Regions from separate parts of the Streptomyces sp. NPDC059788 genome, predicted to be linked through region 1. Evidence: riboswitches for the same ligand, from Rfam matches in the RefSeq annotation. Region 1 holds a riboswitch; the other holds the start of a gene.
What was found. A riboswitch is a leader RNA that binds a small molecule or an ion and turns the genes downstream of it on or off. The one in region 1 is predicted to bind S-adenosylmethionine.
Positions count from the first base shown of each region.

Region 2: linked by a shared signal. The riboswitch ahead of ACFV57_RS29560 (aminotransferase class V-fold PLP-dependent enzyme) and the one ahead of thrC (threonine synthase) in region 1 are both predicted to bind S-adenosylmethionine.

Region 1 covers NZ_JBHWHY010000009.1:47,168-54,213, reverse strand. The annotation lists gene otsB (trehalose-phosphatase) at 1-806, shown strand, start outside; gene ACFV57_RS10225 (trehalose-6-phosphate synthase) at 839-2,299, opposite strand; gene ACFV57_RS10220 (glucosyl-3-phosphoglycerate synthase) at 2,386-3,333, opposite strand; SAM riboswitch class I at 3,497-3,654, shown strand; gene thrC (threonine synthase) at 3,672-4,961, shown strand; gene ACFV57_RS10210 (MoaD/ThiS family protein) at 5,096-5,374, shown strand; gene ACFV57_RS10205 (cold-shock protein) at 5,809-6,012, shown strand; gene groL (chaperonin GroEL) at 6,534-7,046, shown strand, end outside.
Region 2 covers NZ_JBHWHY010000038.1:45,839-52,884, reverse strand. The annotation lists gene ACFV57_RS29575 (Rieske 2Fe-2S domain-containing protein) at 1-1,039, shown strand, start outside; gene ACFV57_RS29570 (cytochrome bc complex cytochrome b subunit) at 1,036-2,673, shown strand; gene trpD (anthranilate phosphoribosyltransferase) at 2,820-3,884, shown strand; SAM riboswitch class IV at 3,970-4,087, shown strand; gene ACFV57_RS29560 (aminotransferase class V-fold PLP-dependent enzyme) at 4,261-5,637, shown strand; gene ACFV57_RS29555 (Lrp/AsnC ligand binding domain-containing protein) at 5,716-5,997, opposite strand; gene ACFV57_RS29550 (rhomboid family intramembrane serine protease) at 5,994-6,713, opposite strand; gene ACFV57_RS29545 (hypothetical protein) at 6,986-7,046, shown strand, end outside.

The sequences.
Region 1 (7,046 bases):
ACGGCCTCGCCGCGCTGCTGGACAGCCCCGGCAGCGCCGTGATCGCTCTTGACTTCGACGGCACGCTCGCCGACATCGTGCCCGACCCCGAGAAGGCCCGCGCCCACCCCGGCGCCGTGGCCGCGCTGTCCCGCCTCGCGCCGCTGCTGCGCTCGCTGGTGGTCATCACCGGCCGCCCGGCCGGCGTCGCGGTCCGCCTCGGCGGCTTCGCGGACGCGGCGGGCCTGCAACGGCTCGTGGTCCTCGGTGGTTACGGCGCCGAGCGCTGGGACGCGGTCACCGGCACGGTACGGGCCCCCGCGCCGCCCCCCGGCGTCGCCGCCGTACAGGCCGAACTCCCCGGCGTCCTGGACAAACTGGGCGCCTGGCGCGACTCGTGGGTGGAGGACAAGGGCCGCGCCATCGCCGTGCACACCCGCCGCGCCGAGGACCCGCAGGCCGCCTTCGAGCTGCTGCGCGAGCCCCTGTACGCGCTCGCCGAACGGCACGGCCTCATCGTCGAACCGGGCCGCTACGTCCTCGAACTGCGCCCGCCCGGCATGGACAAGGGCGTCGCGCTCGCCGAGTACGTACGCGAGACCGGCGCCACCACCGTCCTGTACGGGGGCGACGACCTCGGCGACCTCGCCGCCTACTCCGCCGTGGACAAACTGCGCTCGGACGGTCTGGCCGGGACGCTGGTGTGCAGCGGCAGCGCGGAGGTCGCCGAGCTGGCCGGCCGGGCGGACCTCGTCGTCGACGGCCCGGCGGGCGTCGTCTCGCTGCTGCACGGCCTCGCGGACCGGCTCGGCGTGCCGCCCGCCTGAGGGGCGCGCCCCCGGCGGGCCGGCCCGTCCCGCTACTGCTCCAGCGCCCGCAGCTGCTGGAGGAACCACCGGTCCGGCGGCAGCGCGGTGGCCGCCGCGGCCAGCCGCTTCGTGCGCTCGGCCCGCTCGCCGTCCTCCATGGACAGCGCCTCGTGCAGGGCGCGGGCGGTGCCCGAGACGTCGTACGGATTGACGCAGACCGCGTCGTCGGCCAGCTCCGCGTACGCCCCGGCCTCCCGGGACAGCACCAGCGCGCAGCCCGCCTCCGAGATCACCGGGACCTCCTTGGCGACCAGGTTCATGCCGTCCCTGATCGGGTTGACCAGCGCCACGTCGGCGATCCGGTAGGCGGCCAGCGACCGCGCGAAGTCGTCCTTCACGTGCAGCACGACCGGCTGCCAGCCCGGCGTGCCGAACTCGGCGTTGATCTCCTCGGCCAGCCGCCCGACCTCGGCGGTGTACGCGCGGTAGACCTCCAGGTCCTGCCGGGACGGATAGGCGAACGCGACGTGCACGACGCGCTCGCGCCACTCGGGGTGTCCGGTGAGCAGCGCCCGGTAGGCGCGCAGCCCGCGCACGATGTTCTTCGACAGCTCCGTACGGTCCACCCGGACGATCGTCCTGCGGTCCTCGCCGCCGATCTGCTCGCGCAGCGCCGCCAGCCGCTCGTCCACGTCCGGGCGGTGCGCCCGCTCCCGCAGGAACTCCGCGTCGGCGCCCAGACCGTGCACACCCAGCCGGGTCGTACGGCCCTCGTGCGTGACGCTCGGCCCGCCGTCCTCGCCGCGCGTCACCTCGGCGCCCAGCACGGCGGCGCAGCAGTCCGCGAACGCGTCGGCCCAGCGCCGCGTGAGGAACGCGGCCCGGTCACCGCCCAGCATCCCGCGCAGCACCGCCCCGGCCACGTCGTCCGGCAGCATCCGGAAGTAGTCGGCGGGCGCCCACGGCGTGTGCGAGAAGTGCCCGATGCGCAGGTCGGGGCGGCGGGCGCGGAGCAAGCCCGGCACCAGCGTCAGGTGGTAGTCCTGCACGAGCACCACGGCGCCGGGCGCGGCCTCGTCGGCGAGCGCGTCCGCGAAGGCCGCGTTGTACGCCTCGTACGACGCCCACTGCGCGCGGAACCCGTCGTCGAAGGAGGGCTCCAGCGGCGTCTGGTAGAGCATGTGGTGGACGAACCAGAGCACCGAGTTCGCGACGCCGTTGTAGGCGTCGGTGAAGACGTCGGCGGGGATGTCCAGCATGCGTACGTGCTGGCCGCCCGTGTCGGCGGGGTCCAGATGGCCGCCGCCGCGCCGGGCGGCCTCGCGGTCGCCGTCCCCGAGAGCGGCGCACACCCACACCGCTCCGGCGTCCGGGCCGATGGCGGAGAGCCCGGAGACCAGCCCACCACCGCCGCGCTTGGCGGTCAGCGCGCCGTCCTCCCCCTTCGCGTACGAGACCGGGCCGCGGTTGGACGCGACGAGAACCTGGGCACCAGAACGCTCGGAGACCATGTTGCGAGACTAGCCCGCCGCCCCTGCGCTCAAACGTGCGCGGGAGAGGCGGAACGTCACGGTTTCGGAGACGCCTGGGCCCGCCGTCAGGCGGCGCGGCGCTCCGCGTACTCCGGTATCTCCGCCATCGGCGGCCGCTCCTCGGTGTCCACGTCCGTGGTGCGGGCCACGAAACCGGCCTCGCCGCGCTCGAACTGGGTCAGCCGCGGGCGCACCAGGTGGCCGCGGGCCAGCCGCAGCTGCGCGGTGCGGTAGATCGCCGCGGCCATCCTGCCGAGCGCCTGGCCGCTCTGGTGGCGGTGCTTGCGCACCCCGACGTCGACCTGCGCCAGTGCGTCCAGACCGGCCGTGTGCAGCGCGTCGACCAGCAGGCCCAGCTCCACGCCGTACCCCACCGGGAACGGCAGCCGCTCCAGCAGCGACCGGCGGGCCGCGTACTCCCCGCCCAGCGGCTGCACGAACCCGGCGAGCTGCGGCCAGTGCAGGTTCAGCAGCGGCCGGGCGACCAGCTCGGTGACCCGGCCGCCCTGGCCCGCCGCCTCGCCCAGCGGACGGTCGTACATGCCCTTGACGAACTGCACGCCGGGGTCGGTAAGCAGCGGGCCGACGATGCCGGAGACGAATCCGGCGGAGAACTCGCGCAGGTCCGCGTCGACGAAGCAGACGATGTCACCGCCGGTGACCAGCAGTGAGCGCCACAGCACCTCGCCCTTGCCGGGCAGCGCGGGCAGCCGCGGCAGCACCTCGTCCCGGTGGACCACCCGCGCGCCCGCCTCGGCCGCGACCTTCGCCGTACCGTCCGTGGACCCGGAGTCCAGCACCACCAGCTCGTCGACGAGCGGCACCGCCGGCGTCATCAGCTCCGTACGGATCGCCTCGACGATCGCGCCGACCGTCGCCTCCTCGTCGAGCGCCGGCAGCACGACGGAGACCGTCTGCCCTGTCTCGCGCTTGGCGGCCAGCAGCCGGTCGAGCGGGCGGTCGGCGGCCGACCAGGACCGACTGGCCAGCCAGCGCTCCACCTCTTCCAGCACGTGCGCGTCTCCTTCGTTCCCGGACCAGCGATGTGATCCATCTCGCGGTGCGGACGACTGTCTCAACCGCCCGGCCCTTCGGCTACAGTCTTGAACAACGCGATCGCCCCGGACATGCCGGGGTCGGCGCGACAAACGCCTGGGCCCCGGCCCAGCGCCATACCGCTCATCCAGAGGGGCAGAGGGATACGGCCCGTTGAAGCCCCGGCAACCCTCCAGCCGGTCTCCGTCGCCGCGCGTCACGTGCGGCCCGCGAGGCTCCCGGCTAGGGAAGGTGCCAATTCCGTCTCGTGGCGAGATGCGCCGCGAGGAAGATGAGGAGAAAGGGCCTCGCCTCCATGGCTGTGCAATCCGTTGAAAGCACCACTTCCGCCACCGTTTCCCTGGGCCCGGCCGCCGCGCTGTCCTGCCGCGAGTGCGGCGAGCGCTTCGAGCTCGGCCCGATCTTCGCCTGCGCGTCCTGTTTCGGACCGCTGGAGGTGGCGTACGACCTGCCGGCCGGCGACCCCGAGGGCCTGCGCAAGCGGATCGAGGCGGGCCCCAACAGCATCTGGCGTTACGCGCCGCTGCTGCCCGTACCGGCCGACGTCGCGGACAAGCCCAACCTGAACCCCGGCCTGACCAAGCTGGTCAAGGCCGACAACCTGGCCCGCGAGCTGGGCGTCACCGGCGGCCTCTACGTCAAGGACGACTCCGGCAACCCGACGCACTCCTTCAAGGACCGCGTCGTCGCCATCGCCGTCGAGGCCGCCCGCGCCTTCGGCTTCACCACCCTGTCCTGCTCCTCCACCGGCAACCTCGCGGGCGCGGTCGGCGCCGCGGCGGCGCGCGCGGGCTTCCGCTCCTGTGTGTTCATCCCGCACGACCTGGAGGCGGGCAAGGTCGTCATGGCCGCGGTGTACGGCGGCGAGCTGGTCGGCATCGAGGGCAACTACGACGACGTCAACCGCTTCTGCTCGGAGCTGATCGGCGATCCGCTCGGCGAGGGCTGGGGCTTCGTCAACGTCAACCTGCGCCCGTACTACGGCGAGGGCTCCAAGACCCTCGCCTACGAGATCTGCGAGCAGCTCGGCTGGAAGCTGCCGGACCAGATCGTCATCCCGATCGCCTCCGGCTCCCAGCTCACGAAGATCGACAAGGGGCTGAAGGAGCTGATCGCGCTCGGGCTGGTCGAGGACAAGCCGTACAAGATCTTCGGCGCCCAGGCCGAGGGCTGCTCGCCGGTCTCCACCGCCTTCAAGGCCGGTCACGACGTCGTACGGCCGCAGAAGCCCGACACCATCGCGAAGTCGCTGGCCATCGGCAACCCGGCCGACGGTCCGTACGTGCTCGACATCGCCCGGCGCACCGGCGGCGCGGTCGAGGACGTCAACGACGCGCAGGTGGTCGACGCGATCAAGCTGCTGGCCCGTACCGAAGGCATCTTCGCCGAGACCGCCGGCGGCGTGACCGTGGGCGTGACGAAGAAGCTGATCGAGGACGGTCTGCTCGACCCGGCGCTGACCACCGTCGTGCTGAACACCGGCGACGGGCTCAAGACGCTGGACGCGGTCGCGCCGACCACCGGGCCCACGGCCACGATCCGGCCGAGCCTGGACGCGTTCCGCGCCGCCGGTCTGGCCGGCTGACCGCCGCGCGCGGCCGTACCCGCCCGTACGCGGCACCCGCCCGCACGCGGCCGCGCGCAACCCCGCGCGCCGGTACGCCCCCGGTCCGCGCCTGCCCCTACGTACACCTCCCGCAAGCTGGAAGGCAGAACACCATGAGCGTCAACGTCCGCATCCCGACCATCCTGCGCACCTACACCGGAGGCCGGGCCGAGGTCGCCGCCGAGGGCGCGACCCTCTCCGAGGTCATCCAGGACCTGGAGAAGAACCACGCGGGCATCGCGGCCCGCGTCCTGGACGACACCGGCAAGCTGCGCCGCTTCGTGAACGTCTACGTCAACGACGACGACGTGCGCTTCGAGCAGGGCCTGGCGACGCCGACGCCGGACGGCGCGGGCGTCTCGATCATTCCGGCGGTGGCCGGCGGCTGCTGAGCGCCGGGACGCCGTAGAGGATCTTTTTCGGCCCTTGTGGGGTCGAACGGCTGGAATCGCCCCGTCCGCCACGATGCGGACGGGGCGATTCCGTGTTGTTAAAGGCGATACAGTTGAGGCGATCCCTCGTCCAGCGCGTGCCGAACGCATATGAGACCCCGGCAAGTTGTGCGCGAAGTGTGGACATGATTTGTCGCGTTGGTGAGCTTTGCCCGGCCCGACTTGCCCTGGAGTAAGGGCTTTTATCCGCTTAATTGCGATTGTTCGCAAGCGGAATTCTCGTCCGACTGACCTGTTGCGCTGGGCAGTTGGACAGATACATTCAGCGGCGGTCGACGCGTTCCGGCGCACACCCCCTCCTGTCGGGGGGTGAGGTCTGACCCGGGTCCGCGGAGTGCGGTCCTGTGCAAGGGCCAGTAATAGGGGAGTTAGGCATGGCTCAGGGCACCGTCAAGTGGTTCAACGCGGAGAAGGGGTACGGCTTCATCGCGGTCGACGGTGGTGCGGATGTTTTCGTCCACTACAGCGCGATCCAGATGGACGGTTACCGCACCCTTGAGGAGGGTCAGCGGGTCGAGTTCGAGATCTCGCAGGGCCAGAAAGGGCCGCAGGCGGACATGGTCCGCGTGGCCGGCTGAAGCGCCGACCGACTGCTGCGTACGAAGGCCCGCGTCCCCTTGTGGGGGCGCGGGTCTTCTGTGTTTGGGTGGCGGTACAGGGGAGTGCCGGTCCATCCGTCCGGGCGGGCGCGGTTTGCCGCCCGGCCCCCGAAGGGGAAGCTCCCCCGAGCCGCTCGCGCCCGGCCGCCACCCCTACAGGAGGCTTCTTCGAAGCCGCTTGCTCCCGCCCGTCGCCCGACCACCACCCCTATAGGAGGCTTCTTCGAAGCCGCTTGCGCCCACCCGTCGCCCGACCACCACCCCTATAGGAGGCTTCTTCGAAGCCGCTTGCACTCTGGTGGGTCGAGTGCTAATCATTGCGTTAGCACTCTACGAGTGAGAGTGACAGCTAAGGACCGACTCGGTGAGGTCCGTGGGCAGGTGGGGCAAGGAACCACAGGCTCGCAGACCGTCCGTCGCGGGCGCCAGCGCGGTCCGGAGTATCCACCCTCCCCCAGACGTAGTCCGGGGGGACCCCCAGTCCGGGAGGACCACTTCACATGGCCAAGATCATCGCGTTCGACGAGGAGGCACGGCGCGGTCTCGAGCGCGGGATGAACCAGCTCGCCGACGCCGTAAAGGTCACCCTCGGCCCCAAGGGCCGCAACGTCGTCCTTGAGAAGAAGTGGGGCGCCCCCACGATCACCAACGATGGTGTTTCCATCGCCAAGGAGATCGAGCTGGAGGACCCGTACGAGAAGATCGGCGCCGAGCTGGTCAAGGAGGTCGCGAAGAAGACGGACGACGTCGCCGGTGACGGCACGACGACCGCGACCGTCCTGGCCCAGGCCCTGGTCCGCGAGGGCCTGCGCAACGTGGCCGCCGGCGCCAACCCGATGGCCCTCAAGCGCGGCATCGAGCGCGCCGTCGAGGCCGTCTCCGCCGCCCTGCTGGAGCAGGCCAAGGACGTGGAGACCAAGGAGCAGATCGCTTCGACCGCCTCCATCTCCGCCGCCGACACCCAGATCGGCGAGCTGATCGCCGAGGCCATGGACAAGGTCGGCAAGGAAGGC
Region 2 (7,046 bases), on a different contig from region 1:
AGACGTGCCAGAAAAGAACCTCCCCAGTGAGCGGGACACGGCTCACGGCGCGGTGGAGACGGCGGACAACCCCTTCGCCGACCCCGGTCTGCCGCCCCACGAGCACCGCATCCAGGACATCGACGAGCAGGCCGCCAAGCGCTCCGAGCGTACGGTCGCCTTCCTGTTCACCCTGTCGATGCTCGCGACGGTCGGCTTCATCGCCTCGTACGTGATCTTCCCGGTCGACCAGATCACCTACATCTGGCCGTTCGGCCACGTCAGCACGCTGAACTTCTGGCTCGGCCTGACGCTCGGCGTGGCGCTCTTCTGCATCGGCGCCGGCGCGGTCCACTGGGCCCGCACGCTGATGTCCGACGAGGAGGTCGCCGACGACCGGCACCCGATCGAGGCGGCCCCCGAGGTCAAGGCCAAGGTCATGGAGGACTTCCGCCAGGGCGCGAAGGAATCCGCGATCGGCCGCCGCAAGCTGGTCCGCAACACCATGTTCGGCGCGCTGGCCCTGGTGCCGCTCTCCGGTGTGGTGCTGCTGCGCGACCTCGGTCCGCTGCCGGAGAAGAAGCTCCGCTCGACCGGCTGGAAGAAGGGCATCCGCCTGGTCAACCAGTCGACCAACCTCCCGCTGCGTCCCGAGGACATCGCGGTCGGCTCGCTGACCTTCGCCAAGCCCGAGGGCCTGGAGGAGGACGATCACGAGTTCAACCAGAAGATCGCCAAGGACGCCCTGATGATCGTGCGGATCCAGCCGCAGAACATCAAGGACAAGCAGGAACTGGACTGGTCGCACGAGGGCATCGTCGCCTACTCGAAGATCTGCACCCACGTGGGTTGCCCGATCAGCCTGTACGAGCAGCAGACGCACCACGTGCTGTGTCCCTGCCACCAGTCGACCTTCGACCTGTCCGACGGCGGACGCGTCATCTTCGGCCCCGCCGGACATGCCCTGCCGCAGCTGCACATCACGGTGAAGGACGGCTTCCTCGAAGCCGTAAGCGACTTCGCGGAGCCCGTCGGCCCGAGCTTCTGGGAGCGCGGATGAGTAACGAGACGAGCGCGACCACCACGCGCCGCGGCCAGGCGCCGCGGGGCGAGCGGATCGCCGACTGGGCGGACGGCAGGCTGGGCATCTACAGCCTCGCCAAGTCCAACATGCGCAAGATCTTCCCGGACCACTGGTCCTTCATGCTGGGCGAGATCTGCCTCTACAGCTTCATCATCATCATCCTGACCGGCGTCTACCTGACGCTGTTCTTCCACCCGAGCATGGCCGAGGTGACCTACCACGGCTCGTACGTGCCCATGCACGGCATCCGGATGACGCAGGCGTTCGAATCGACGCTGGACATCAGCTTCGACGTGCGCGGCGGTCTGCTCATCCGGCAGATCCACCACTGGGCGGCCCTGGTCTTCCTGGGCGGCATGATGGTGCACATGATGCGGGTGTTCTTCACCGGCGCCTTCCGCAAGCCGCGCGAGGTCAACTGGCTGTTCGGCTTCCTGCTGCTGGTGCTGGGCATGTTCACCGGCTTCACCGGCTACTCGCTGCCGGACGACCTGCTCTCGGGCACCGGCGTCCGCTTCATCGAGGGCGTCATCCTGGCGATGCCGCTGGTCGGCTCGTACCTGCAGATGTTCATCTTCGGCGGGGAGTTCCCGGGGCACGACATCATCCCGAGGTTCTTCACGGTGCACGTCCTGCTGCTGCCCGGCATCATGCTGGGTCTGCTGGTGGCGCACCTGATCCTGGTCTTCTACCACAAGCACACGCAGTTCCCGGGTGCCGGCAAGACCAACAAGAACGTCGTCGGCATGCCGCTGCTGCCGGTCTACATGGCCAAGGCCGGAGGCTTCTTCTTCCTGGTCTTCGGCGTGATCTCGGTGATCGCGGCGGTCGCCAGCATCAACCCGGTGTGGGCCATCGGCCCGTACCGGCCCGACCAGGTGTCCACCGGCGCCCAGCCCGACTGGTACATGGGCTTCGCCGAGGGTCTGGTCCGAGTGATGCCCGGCTGGGAGTGGGACATCTGGGGCCACACCATCAACTTCGGTGTGCTGATCCCGATCCTGATCTTCCCGCTGGTGCTGGTGGCGATCGCGGTCTACCCGTTCGTCGAGTCCTGGGTCACCGGCGACAAGCGCGAGCACCACATCCTGGACCGCCCGCGCAACGCCCCGACCCGTACCGGCTTCGGTGTGGCCTGGCTGACCGCCTACCTCATCATGCTGATCGGCGGCGGCAACGACCTGTGGGCCACCCACTTCCACCTGTCGCTGAACTCGCTGACCTGGTTCGTCCGGATCGGCTTCTTCGTCGGGCCGGTGGTGGCCTTCATCGTCACCAAGCGGATCTGCCTGGGCCTCCAGCGCCGGGACCGCGACAAGGTGCTGCACGGACGCGAGTCCGGCATCATCAAGCGGCTGCCGCACGGTGAGTTCATCGAGGTGCACGAGCCGCTCAACCAGGAGCAGCTGCACACGCTCACCCAGCACGAGCAGCCCAAGGTGTTCGAGATCGGCCCGGAGGTCGACGAGAACGGTGTCGAGCGGAAGGTCAAGCGGACGACCAAGCTCCGCGCCAAGCTCTCCAAGGGCTACTACGGCGAGGACAACGTCATCCCGAAGCCGACCCCGGAGGAGTACAAGGAGATCACCAGCGGCCACGGCCACCACTGATCCCCGCCGTGTGAAGCACGGCTGCACCACCGCGTAAGTACGCCACCCAGAGGGCCCCCTCCGTACATCGGACGGGGCCCTTCGGCATGGCACGGCGCCGGATAGGGTTTCGGCACCAGCAGGACACGAATCCAGGAGTGTGGACCATGAACGTTGCGACCCCGAATGGCGGCGACAGCGTGGCGGCCCAGACCTGGCCGGGTGTGCTGGACGCCCTCCTCCAGGGCCGTGACCTGGGCGCCGACGACACCGCGTGGGCGATGGACCGGATCATGCGCGGCCAGGCCAGCGACGCGCAGATCGCCGGGTTCGCGGTGGCGCTGCGGGCCAAGGGCGAGACCGTCGCGGAGATCTCCGGTCTCGTACGGGCCATGTACGCGCACGCCAACCTCATCGAGGTGCCGGGCCCGAGCGTGGACATCGTGGGCACCGGCGGCGACGGCGCCAAGACCGTCAACATCTCCACGATGTCCTCGATCGTGGTGGCCGGCACCGGCGCGAAGGTCGTCAAGCACGGCAACCGCGCCGCCTCGTCGGCCAGCGGCGCGTCCGACGTGCTGGAGAAGCTGGGCGTGAACCTGGACCTGACCCCGCGCCGGGTCGTCGAGGTCGCCGAGGAGGCCGGGATCACCTTCTGCTTCGCGGTCAAGTTCCACCCGTCGCTGCGGCACGTGGCGCCCGCGCGGCGCGAGCTGGGCATCCGTACGACCTTCAACGTGCTGGGCCCGCTGACCAACCCGGCGAAGGTACGCGCCCAGGCCACCGGCGTCGCCGACGCGCGGATGGCGCCGATCCTGGCCGGCGTGCTGGCCGAACGCGGCTCCAGCGCGCTGGTCTTCCGCGGCGACGACGGACTGGACGAGCTGACGACCACGGCCACGTCGAAGGTCTGGGTCGTCCGGGACGGCGGCGTACGCGAGGAGACCTTCGACCCGCGGGACGTGGGCATCGGCCTGGTGCCCGTGGAGGCACTGCGCGGCGCCGACGCCTCGTACAACGCGGACGTGGCCCGCCGTCTGCTGGGCGGCGAGACCGGGCCGGTGCGCGACGCGGTGCTGCTCAACTCGGCGGCGGCCCTGGTGGCCCTGGAGCCGACCGCGGCGCCGCTGACCGAGCAGATCGCGGCGGGCATCGCCAAGGCCGCCGAGGCGATCGACTCGGGCGCGGCCCGCCGGGCGCTGGAGCGGTGGGTGGCGGCCAGCAACGCCTGAGAGCGGCGGTGGTGTGACGCAGGGCTCGGTCCGGGATACGGACCGGGCCTTGCGCGTCTTCGATCGTGTGGCATGATTCTGCCCAGGTCACGAGTGACAGCGACTACGGCCCCGGCCCGCTGTCCGGCAACCCTCCGTCCGTGGCGGGGTGCCCCGGGTGATGACCAGGCCGCAGGCAGCGAGGTCTGCGGCAAGCGCGGATCCCTCGTGCCAGGGATCCTGGTCCTTGAGGGAGATCTCTCATGATGCAGCGAATGCGTTAGGGCCGTACGGGCCCCTTTTCCGCACCCCCTTTTTCCTTTCACCGCTGTCGGCCGGCCCCGCTTCGGCGTGCGCGCCCCGCAGCGAATTCGCCCTGCCCTCATGGGAGTTCGCCATGCCTGTTTCCGCTGTCGCCACCGATGCCGCCGTCTCGGCCCCGCTGCCCGTGCTCGGCCGGGACGTCCTGGTCCCGCTCGTCACCGGCGGCGAGGTCGAGTACGCGGCGCTGGACATCGCCGCCAGCGCCCCGGCGCTCCAGCGCGTCTGGGACGACGTGGCCGCGTACGCCCCGTACTACGGCAGCGTGCACCGCGGGGCGGGCTACCTCTCGCAGCTGTCCACCGACCTGTTCGAGAACAGCCGCGCGTCGGTCGCCGGTTTCCTCGGCTGCCGGGAGGAAGACCAGGTGGTCTTCACCCGCTCGACGACCGATTCGCTCAACCTGCTGGCCGCGGTCCTGCCCGCGGACACCCGGGTCTTCGTGTTCGAGACCGAGCACCACGCGTCGCTGCTGCCCTGGGAGCAGCGCGCGGACGTCGAGGTGACGTACCTCGACGCGCCGCGCACGCCGGGGCAGGCGGTGGACACGCTGGAGCGGGCGCTCGCGGAGCGCGAGCCGTACAGCAACGCTCTGGTCTGTGTGACGGGCGCTTCCAACGTGACCGGTGAGCTGTGGCCCGTACGGGAACTGGCCGCCGCGGCGCACGCGCACGGCGCGCGGATCGTGCTGGACGCCGCCCAGCTCGCCCCGCACCACCCGGTCGACATCGCGGAGCTGGACGTCGACTGGGTGGCCTTCTCCGGGCACAAGCTGTACGCGCCCTTCGGGGCGGGCGTGCTCGCCGGGCGCGCGGACTGGCTCCAGGGCGCGGAGCCGTACCTCGCGGGCGGCGGCGCCAGCCGTACGGTCGCGCGCCGCGCCGACGGCGGGGTGGACGTCGAGTGGCACACCACCGCGGCCCGCCACGAGGCCGGCTCACCCAACGTCATCGGCGTCTACGCCATCGCCGCGGCCTGCAAGGCGCTCACCGAGGCGGGCTTCGAGAGCCTGGTCGCCCGCGAGCAGCGGCTGGTCGAGCGGGTACGGGCGGGCCTCGCCGAGGTGCCCGAGGTCACCGTGCTGTCGCTGTTCGGGGACGACGCGCCGCGGGTGGGCGTGCTGTCCTTCGTCGTCGAGGGCTGGAACAGCTCGCACTTCGCGGCGGCGCTCTCGGCGGAGTACGGGATCGGCGTGCGCGACGGGCTGTTCTGCGCGCACCCGCTCGTACGGACCCTGCTCGGCGCCGAGTCGCAGGACCCCGGCGCGTGCGGCGCGCCCGAGGGGGCGCCGGGGGAGAAGTCGCTGAACGCCATCCGGGTGAGTTTCGGGGCCGGCACCCCCGACGAGCACGTGGACCGCTTCGTACGGGCCGTCAAGGAGCTGGTCACCGACGGTGCGCGGTGGAGCTACCGCACCGAGGACGGACGCTGCGTGCCGGACACCGCGGCGTAGTCCCACTGGTCCGCCCCGCCGCGGCGCTCCGCTGTCCGGGCGCCGCGGCGCGGGTGCCGTACGCGAGGGTGGCCGGGGTCAGGCGTCCAGGCCGATCGCGAAGGCCGCTTCCAGGTCGTGCTGGGAGTACGTACGGAACGCGATGTGCGTCTCGGTGGAGGCCACGCCCGGCACCTTGCTGATCCGGCCGGGGATGACGTCCGCCAGGTCGTCGTGCTCGGCCACCCGCACCATCGCGATCAGGTCGTGCGCACCGGTGACCGAGTAGACCTCGCTGACGCCCTCCAGCGCGGCGATCTTCTCCGCGATCTCCGGGATCTGGTCCACGCTGGTCTTGATGAGCACGATCGAAGTGATCACGGTTGGCTCTCTCCCTCGGCCGCCTGCTGCTTCGCCGTTCCGGCGCACCCCACACTACCGGGGGGCGCGCCGCTCGCCCCGGGCGGACAGGGGCTCGGCCGGTACCGCACCCAGGCGTACAGGAAGCCGGTGGCGAAGCCGACGACGTGGGCGAGGTAGGCCACGCCCGGGGTGGCGGGGTCGCGCTGTGCGGCGATCCACTGGAGGACGAACCAGAACAGCAGCACGATCCACGCCGGGAAGCGCAGCGGCAGGAAGAAGAGGAACGGGAAGATGCTGGTGACCCGGGCCTTGGGGAAGAGGAACAGGAACGCCCCCAGCACGCCGGAGATCGCCCCGGAGGCGCCGACCAGGGTCTGGCCGGACGAGGCGTGCGCGGCCGCGTAGCCCAGCAGCGCCAGGTAGCCGGTCACGAGGTAGAAGAGGGTGAACGGCAGGCGCCCCATGCGGGCCTCGGCCATGCCTCCGAAGACGTACAGGAACAGGACGTTGCCCAGCAGGTGCAGCCAGCTGCCGTGCACGAACAGGGCGGTCAGCGGGGTGAGCAGCGCGCGCGGGGAGCCGCTCCACAGGTCGCGCGGGATGACGCCCCAGCGTTCGAAGTGGGCGGTCTGTGCCTGGACGACGGCGTCGCCGGTGCCGTATATGCCGTTCAGCCCCGAGGCCGGTCCGATGACGAAGACCACGCAGCACAGGGCGATCAGGACGTTCGTCATGTGGGAGAACACGGTCAGCGCCGGGCGGGCGCGGGGCGTCCGGGGCTTCAGGGGCGGGGCCGTCATGAAGTGATCATGGCTCAATGGGGGCAATCGGGACAGAGCGCCTCGCCGCGTCCCGCCTCCCGGGCGGGGCCCACGCCGTACGGGCGTCAGGCCGTAGGGTAACGGGCAGTACCCCGCGTACTTCCGCAGTCCGACGGCGCACCGCGGGAAGTCCCCGAACGACAGCACGAGCCCCGCTCGCCCGAGCGACGAAAGAGGACCACACCATGGCTGTTCCGATGCCGACGGACGGGACCCGGTGGCGCTGCACGCTGTGCGGCAATCTGA